Regions from separate parts of the Bacillus sp. SD127 genome, predicted to be linked through region 2. Evidence: a T-box and tRNA genes for the amino acid it is inferred to sense, from the RefSeq annotation. Region 2 holds a T-box; the other holds one or more tRNA genes.

Region 1 (3,260 bases), 1.7 Mb from region 2:
ATTTGAGCAATGGGGGGACGCAGGAGGATAGGGTAAGCGCGGTATTGGATATCCGCGTCCAAGCAGTTAGGCTGGGAAATAGGCAAATCCGTTTCCCATAAGGCTGAGCTGTGATGGCGAGCGAAATATAGTAGCGAAGTTCCTGATTCCACACTGCCAAGAAAAGCCTCTAGCGAGGTGAGAGGTGCCCGTACCGCAAACCGACACAGGTAGGCGAGGAGAGAATCCTAAGGTGATCGAGAGAACTCTCGTTAAGGAACTCGGCAAAATGACCCCGTAACTTCGGGAGAAGGGGTGCTCTGTTAGGGTGCAAGCCCGAGAGAGCCGCAGTGAATAGGCCCAGGCGACTGTTTAGCAAAAACACAGGTCTCTGCGAAGCCGTAAGGCGAAGTATAGGGGCTGACGCCTGCCCGGTGCTGGAAGGTTAAGAGGAGCGCTTAGCGTAAGCGAAGGTGCGAATTGAAGCCCCAGTAAACGGCGGCCGTAACTATAACGGTCCTAAGGTAGCGAAATTCCTTGTCGGGTAAGTTCCGACCCGCACGAAAGGCGCAACGATCTGGGCACTGTCTCAACGAGAGACTCGGTGAAATTATAGTACCTGTGAAGATGCAGGTTACCCGCGACAGGACGGAAAGACCCCGTGGAGCTTTACTGCAGCCTGATATTGAATGTTGGTACAGCTTGTACAGGATAGGTAGGAGCCTTGGAAACCGGAGCGCCAGCTTCGGTGGAGGCATCGGTGGGATACTACCCTGGCTGTATTGACCTTCTAACCCGCCGCCCTTATCGGGCGGGGAGACAGTGTCAGGTGGGCAGTTTGACTGGGGCGGTCGCCTCCTAAAAGGTAACGGAGGCGCCCAAAGGTTCCCTCAGAATGGTTGGAAATCATTCGCAGAGTGTAAAGGCACAAGGGAGCTTGACTGCGAGACCTACAAGTCGAGCAGGGACGAAAGTCGGGCTTAGTGATCCGGTGGTTCCGCATGGAAGGGCCATCGCTCAACGGATAAAAGCTACCCCGGGGATAACAGGCTTATCTCCCCCAAGAGTCCACATCGACGGGGAGGTTTGGCACCTCGATGTCGGCTCATCGCATCCTGGGGCTGTAGTCGGTCCCAAGGGTTGGGCTGTTCGCCCATTAAAGCGGTACGCGAGCTGGGTTCAGAACGTCGTGAGACAGTTCGGTCCCTATCCGTCGCGGGCGCAGGAAATTTGAGAGGAGCTGTCCTTAGTACGAGAGGACCGGGATGGACGCACCGCTGGTGTACCAGTTGTTCTGCCAAGGGCATCGCTGGGTAGCTATGTGCGGACGGGATAAGTGCTGAAAGCATCTAAGCATGAAGCCCCCCTCAAGATGAGATTTCCCATTCCGCAAGGAAGTAAGATCCCTGAAAGATGATCAGGTTGATAGGTCTGAGGTGGAAGTGTGGCGACACATGGAGCTGACAGATACTAATCGATCGAGGACTTAACCTAATTTCTAATGATGTCACACCTGTTATCTAGTTTTGAGAGAACACTCTCAATTGTTTGGTGGCGATAGCGAAGAGGTCACACCCGTTCCCATGCCGAACACGGAAGTTAAGCTCTTCAGCGCCGATGGTAGTCGGGGGTTTCCCCCTGTGAGAGTAGGACGCCGCCAAGCAATTGCACGTTAGTGCAATTATGGAGGATTAGCTCAGCTGGGAGAGCATCTGCCTTACAAGCAGAGGGTCGGCGGTTCGAGCCCGTCATCCTCCACCATTTGCCGGTGTAGCTCAATTGGTAGAGCAACTGACTTGTAATCAGTAGGTTGGGGGTTCAAGTCCTCTTGCCGGCACCACTTTTATATGATATAATATTCAAGTCTCTTGTAAGAAGAGCCATTAGCTCAGTTGGTAGAGCATCTGACTTTTAATCAGAGGGTCGAAGGTTCGAGTCCTTCATGGCTCACCATTTTTAAGCGGGTGTGGCGGAATTGGCAGACGCGCTAGACTTAGGATCTAGTGTCTTTATGACGTGGGGGTTCAAGTCCCTTCACCCGCATTATATAGGATGACAGTTAAATAAAAACTGGACATCCTGTCTGCGGAAGTAGTTCAGTGGTAGAACACCACCTTGCCAAGGTGGGGGTCGCGGGTTCGAATCCCGTCTTCCGCTCCAACTATACCATCCACGCCGGGGTGGTGGAATTGGCAGACACACAGGACTTAAAATCCTGCGGTAGGTGACTACCGTGCCGGTTCAAGTCCGGCCCTCGGCATTATAATTTGCGCCCGTAGCTCAATTGGATAGAGCGTTTGACTACGGATCAAAAGGTTAGGGGTTCGACTCCTCTCGGGCGCGCCATATATTTTATCAATATGGGAAATCGGGAAGTAGCTCAGCTTGGTAGAGCACATGGTTTGGGACCATGGGGTCGCAGGTTCGAATCCTGTCTTCCCGACCATTTTTACGGGGCCTTAGCTCAGCTGGGAGAGCGCCTGCTTTGCACGCAGGAGGTCAGCGGTTCGATCCCGCTAGGCTCCACCAAAAAAAGATTTAAAAAAGTTGTTGACTTTGAGAAAGCGACGTTGTATACTAATAAAGTTGCTTTAACAAAGCGATAACAAAATGATCTTTGAAAACTAAACAAGACAAAACGTACCTGTTAATTCAAGTTTTAATAAAATCGCACAGCGATGTGCGTAGTCAGTCAAACTACTTTATCGGAGAGTTTGATCCTGGCTCAGGACGAACGCTGGCGGCGTGCCTAATACATGCAAGTCGAGCGGACAGATGGGAGCTTGCTCCCTGATGTTAGCGGCGGACGGGTGAGTAACACGTGGGTAACCTGCCTGTAAGACTGGGATAACTCCGGGAAACCGGGGCTAATACCGGATGCTTGTTTGAACCGCATGGTTCAAACATAAAAGGTGGCTTCGGCTACCACTTACAGATGGACCCGCGGCGCATTAGCTAGTTGGTGAGGTAACGGCTCACCAAGGCAACGATGCGTAGCCGACCTGAGAGGGTGATCGGCCACACTGGGACTGAGACACGGCCCAGACTCCTACGGGAGGCAGCAGTAGGGAATCTTCCGCAATGGACGAAAGTCTGACGGAGCAACGCCGCGTGAGTGATGAAGGTTTTCGGATCGTAAAGCTCTGTTGTTAGGGAAGAACAAGTACCGTTCGAATAGGGCGGTACCTTGACGGTACCTAACCAGAAAGCCACGGCTAACTACGTGCCAGCAGCCGCGGTAATACGTAGGTGGCAAGCGTTGTCCGGAATTATTGGGCGTA
Region 2 (3,260 bases):
TTGCCTCGTGCGACATTTTCGATCGCGTGGCTGTTTCCGTTACGGACTGTGATAAAGTAAGGCAGCAAATCTCCGTTTTTGTCTTTAACAGGGAAATAGCGCTGATGCTCTTTCATTGTCGTTACAAGCACTTCCTCAGGAATGGACAGAAACTCAGATTCAAATGAGCCGTAAAGAGCCGTCGGATATTCTACTAAATGATTGACTTCATCAAGGAGATCCTCGTCAACCGGAATACTCCAATTGTTTTCTTCGGCCATTGCTTCCAGCTGCGATTGAATCATCTGTTTGCGAACATTTGGATCAGCAATAACATGCTGCTGTTTCAGCTGTTCTTCATAACTTGAAGGTGATTCAATAGACACTTCATGCCCCAGGAACCGGTGCCCCTGTGTCGTCCGGCCTGACTCAACATTTGTGATTGCAAACGGAATGACATCCTGGCCAAATAAAGCGACAATCCATTTAATCGGACGGATATAACGCAGATCTTCATTTCCCCATCTCATGTTTTTCGGGAAATGGAGGCTTGTAATTAAGCTGTTCAGTTCAGGCAGAAGCGTTTTGGTTTCTTGTCCTGCTTGGAATTTTTGCACAAAAACATATTCCGTGCCTTTTATTTCTTTCATGTACAAGTCTTCCACGCTGGCACCTTGGCCTTTTGAAAACCCAATCGCCGCTTTTGTCCAGTTGCCGTCAGCATCAAGGGCGATTTTTTTTGCAGGCCCTTTTGCTTCTTCTTTTATATCATCCTGCTTTTCTGCTACACCCTTTATGAAAACAGCAAGGCGTCTCGGTGTATTAAAAAGCTTCACTTCACCGTGTACAATATTTTTTTCTGCAAGCCAGCCTGTCAGCTTTTCGCCAAGCTGAACCATGCTTTCATTCAAAAAGCGCGCCGGCATTTCCTCTAATCCGATCTCTAAAAGTAAATCCTGTTTACTCATGAGAAGAACCCTCCCCTTTAAGCATTGGGAACCCTAGTTTTTCTCGTTCCTCATAATAGGTTTTTGCGACTTTTCTTGCTAAATTCCGCACTCTTCCGATATAGCCTGTCCGCTCTGTAACAGAGATTGCCCCTTTGGCGTCAAGAAGGTTGAATGTGTGCGAGCATTTAAGCACGTAGTCATATGCGGGATGCACAAGACCGTTATCCATTTGCTTGATCGCTTCTTTTTCATACGTGCTGAATAATTGGAACAGCATATCAACGTCAGATGTTTCAAATGTATAAACGGAATGCTCGTACTCAGCCATCATAAATAAATCTTTCACAGTAAACCCTGACGTCCACTCAAGATCAAATACATTTTCTTTATCCTGTATATAAGAGGCCAGACGCTCAATTCCATATGTAATTTCCACGGAAACAGGCTTACACTCAAGTCCCCCAACCTGCTGGAAATACGTGAATTGTGTAATTTCCATTCCGTCAAGCCAGACTTCCCAGCCAAGACCCGCACAGCCTAAAGACGGATTCTCCCAGTTGTCCTCAACAAAACGGATGTCATGCTCAAGCGGATCAATTCCGAGAGCGCGCAAAGAGTCTAAATACAGCTCTTGAATGTTATCAGGTGATGGTTTAATGATGACCTGAAATTGATGATGCTGATAGAGTCTGTTCGGGTTTTCTCCGTATCGGCCGTCAGCTGGGCGTCTTGACGGCTCAACGTAAGCCACTTTCCACGGCTCAGGACCGATACTGCGCAAAAATGTATACGGGCTCATCGTGCCGGCCCCTTTTTCTACATCGTATGCCTGCATGAGCACACAGCCTTCATTAGACCAATGCTTCTGCAGGGTTAGAATCATGTCTTGAATATTCATTTCAAGCACCTCCACTTTTCTTTCATAAAATTGCTGCGGCAGCAACCAAAAAACTCCCGTCTCTATGCTTGCCAGCCGCAAACATAGGGACGAGAGTTCTCCCGCGGTTCCACCCTAGTTGCTGAGAACAAAATCCCAGCCTCTTTTTTAAAATTGCTCAAGAATGCCTTTCGTTGCGCGCTCATCCTTAGCTTACACCGTCCTAAGGTCGCTTTTATGAGGTAAACGCAAGTACTTCTTTCTCTCACTGCAACATATTTTATAATAAATGATCATATAAAAAGATGGGCCATATGTCAACTTTTGTTTTCACCCATAAGATGTTTCATGCTCTCCATTTGATCTAAAAAACGCTTCGATTTCAGATAAACCCCTGAATATTCTTCGTAGTACAAGTCAATAACTTGCTTTAATTCATTTTTCGTTTCCTGCTTTAAAGACACATTGCCAATCCTTGAAAGATCGAAGTAATAAAACAGTCTCAAAAGCCTTGCCGTTTGCGGTTTAATCGGCACCTTGTAAGGGTCTTTGTCAAAGCAGCGATGACAAATAAAACCGTTATCGCGAACAGAAAAATGGAATGTCCCATCCTGGCTTTTACAATGCACACAGTGATTAAGCTCAGGATACAGTCCCATCACAGCAAGCATCTTCATTTGAACAATGAAGGTAATAACATCCGGGTCTGTTCCTTCGTCAAGCTGTTTAAAGGATTCTAAAATAAATTCAAACAAATAGGGATTTGGTTTTTTTTCTTCTGTGCCTTTGTCAACGAGCTCAGCAATAAAAGCTGCATATGCAGTTAAAAACAAATCCTCTCTGATACCTCTCATGCTGAGGATCATTTCACCCTGCTGAAGGGTTCCGAGGCCTGTTGTTTTCTGCATTAGGAATGAACCATACAAAAAGGACTGGCTGACTGCTGATAAACGGCTGTTCGGTTTTTTGGCTCCTCTGGCCATAACACCTATTTTTCCGTGTTCTCTTGTCAGTAAAGTAACAATTTTATTCGTCTCTCCGTAATCATTGGTACGAAGAACGATTCCTTCACATTTTGTCAGCATTTCCGCACCTTCCTAAAACAGGAGCGGTCAAGAGGTCTATAAAATTGGAAAATCAAATCGGGCTAGCTCATCTTCTAGTTCTTCGGGTCTTTCCATGTTCTCTTTTTCCAGTTCTTTAAAAAGAAGATACGTATCAACATTTCCTGTTTGAGAAAATACGTTCCAGGTAAAATTCAACACAAGAAACCCACCTTTCTGTAGTTAAACTAGCTTACCTAAACTCCAAATTCTTACCTTTATCTTGACCAGATGTCCTCCATTTCATGTTAAACAAAATTTGCTAATGTATCCCTGTTCATGTGAGATAATGACACAGCAAGTGATTAATATTCATCCTCTTTAAAGCCGAAGTCGCGAAGCTGGGACATT

The links. A T-box is a leader RNA that pairs with one kind of tRNA and senses whether it is charged. The one in region 2 lies ahead of glyQ (glycine--tRNA ligase subunit alpha), so its partner is inferred to be a tRNA-Gly.
Region 1: it encodes a tRNA-Gly, which carries the amino acid that the T-box ahead of glyQ (glycine--tRNA ligase subunit alpha) is inferred to sense. The anticodon was not compared.

What each region holds. Positions count from the first base shown of each region.
Region 1 is NZ_CP191226.1:4,171,073-4,174,332, reverse strand. Features, by position in the region: rRNA gene ACQVGS_RS21670 (23S ribosomal RNA) at 1-1,473, shown strand, start outside; rRNA gene rrf (5S ribosomal RNA) at 1,527-1,642, shown strand; tRNA gene ACQVGS_RS21660 (tRNA-Val) at 1,665-1,740, shown strand; tRNA gene ACQVGS_RS21655 (tRNA-Thr) at 1,744-1,819, shown strand; tRNA gene ACQVGS_RS21650 (tRNA-Lys) at 1,857-1,932, shown strand; tRNA gene ACQVGS_RS21645 (tRNA-Leu) at 1,940-2,022, shown strand; tRNA gene ACQVGS_RS21640 (tRNA-Gly) at 2,065-2,139, shown strand; tRNA gene ACQVGS_RS21635 (tRNA-Leu) at 2,154-2,239, shown strand; tRNA gene ACQVGS_RS21630 (tRNA-Arg) at 2,249-2,325, shown strand; tRNA gene ACQVGS_RS21625 (tRNA-Pro) at 2,349-2,425, shown strand; tRNA gene ACQVGS_RS21620 (tRNA-Ala) at 2,433-2,508, shown strand; rRNA gene ACQVGS_RS21615 (16S ribosomal RNA) at 2,682-3,260, shown strand, end outside.
Region 2 is NZ_CP191226.1:1,621,619-1,624,878, reverse strand. Features, by position in the region: gene glyS (glycine--tRNA ligase subunit beta) at 1-947, opposite strand, end outside; gene glyQ (glycine--tRNA ligase subunit alpha) at 940-1,827, opposite strand; T-box leader at 1,910-2,084, opposite strand; gene recO (DNA repair protein RecO) at 2,124-2,891, opposite strand; gene ACQVGS_RS08365 (YqzL family protein) at 2,928-3,071, opposite strand; gene era (GTPase Era) at 3,215-3,260, opposite strand, start outside.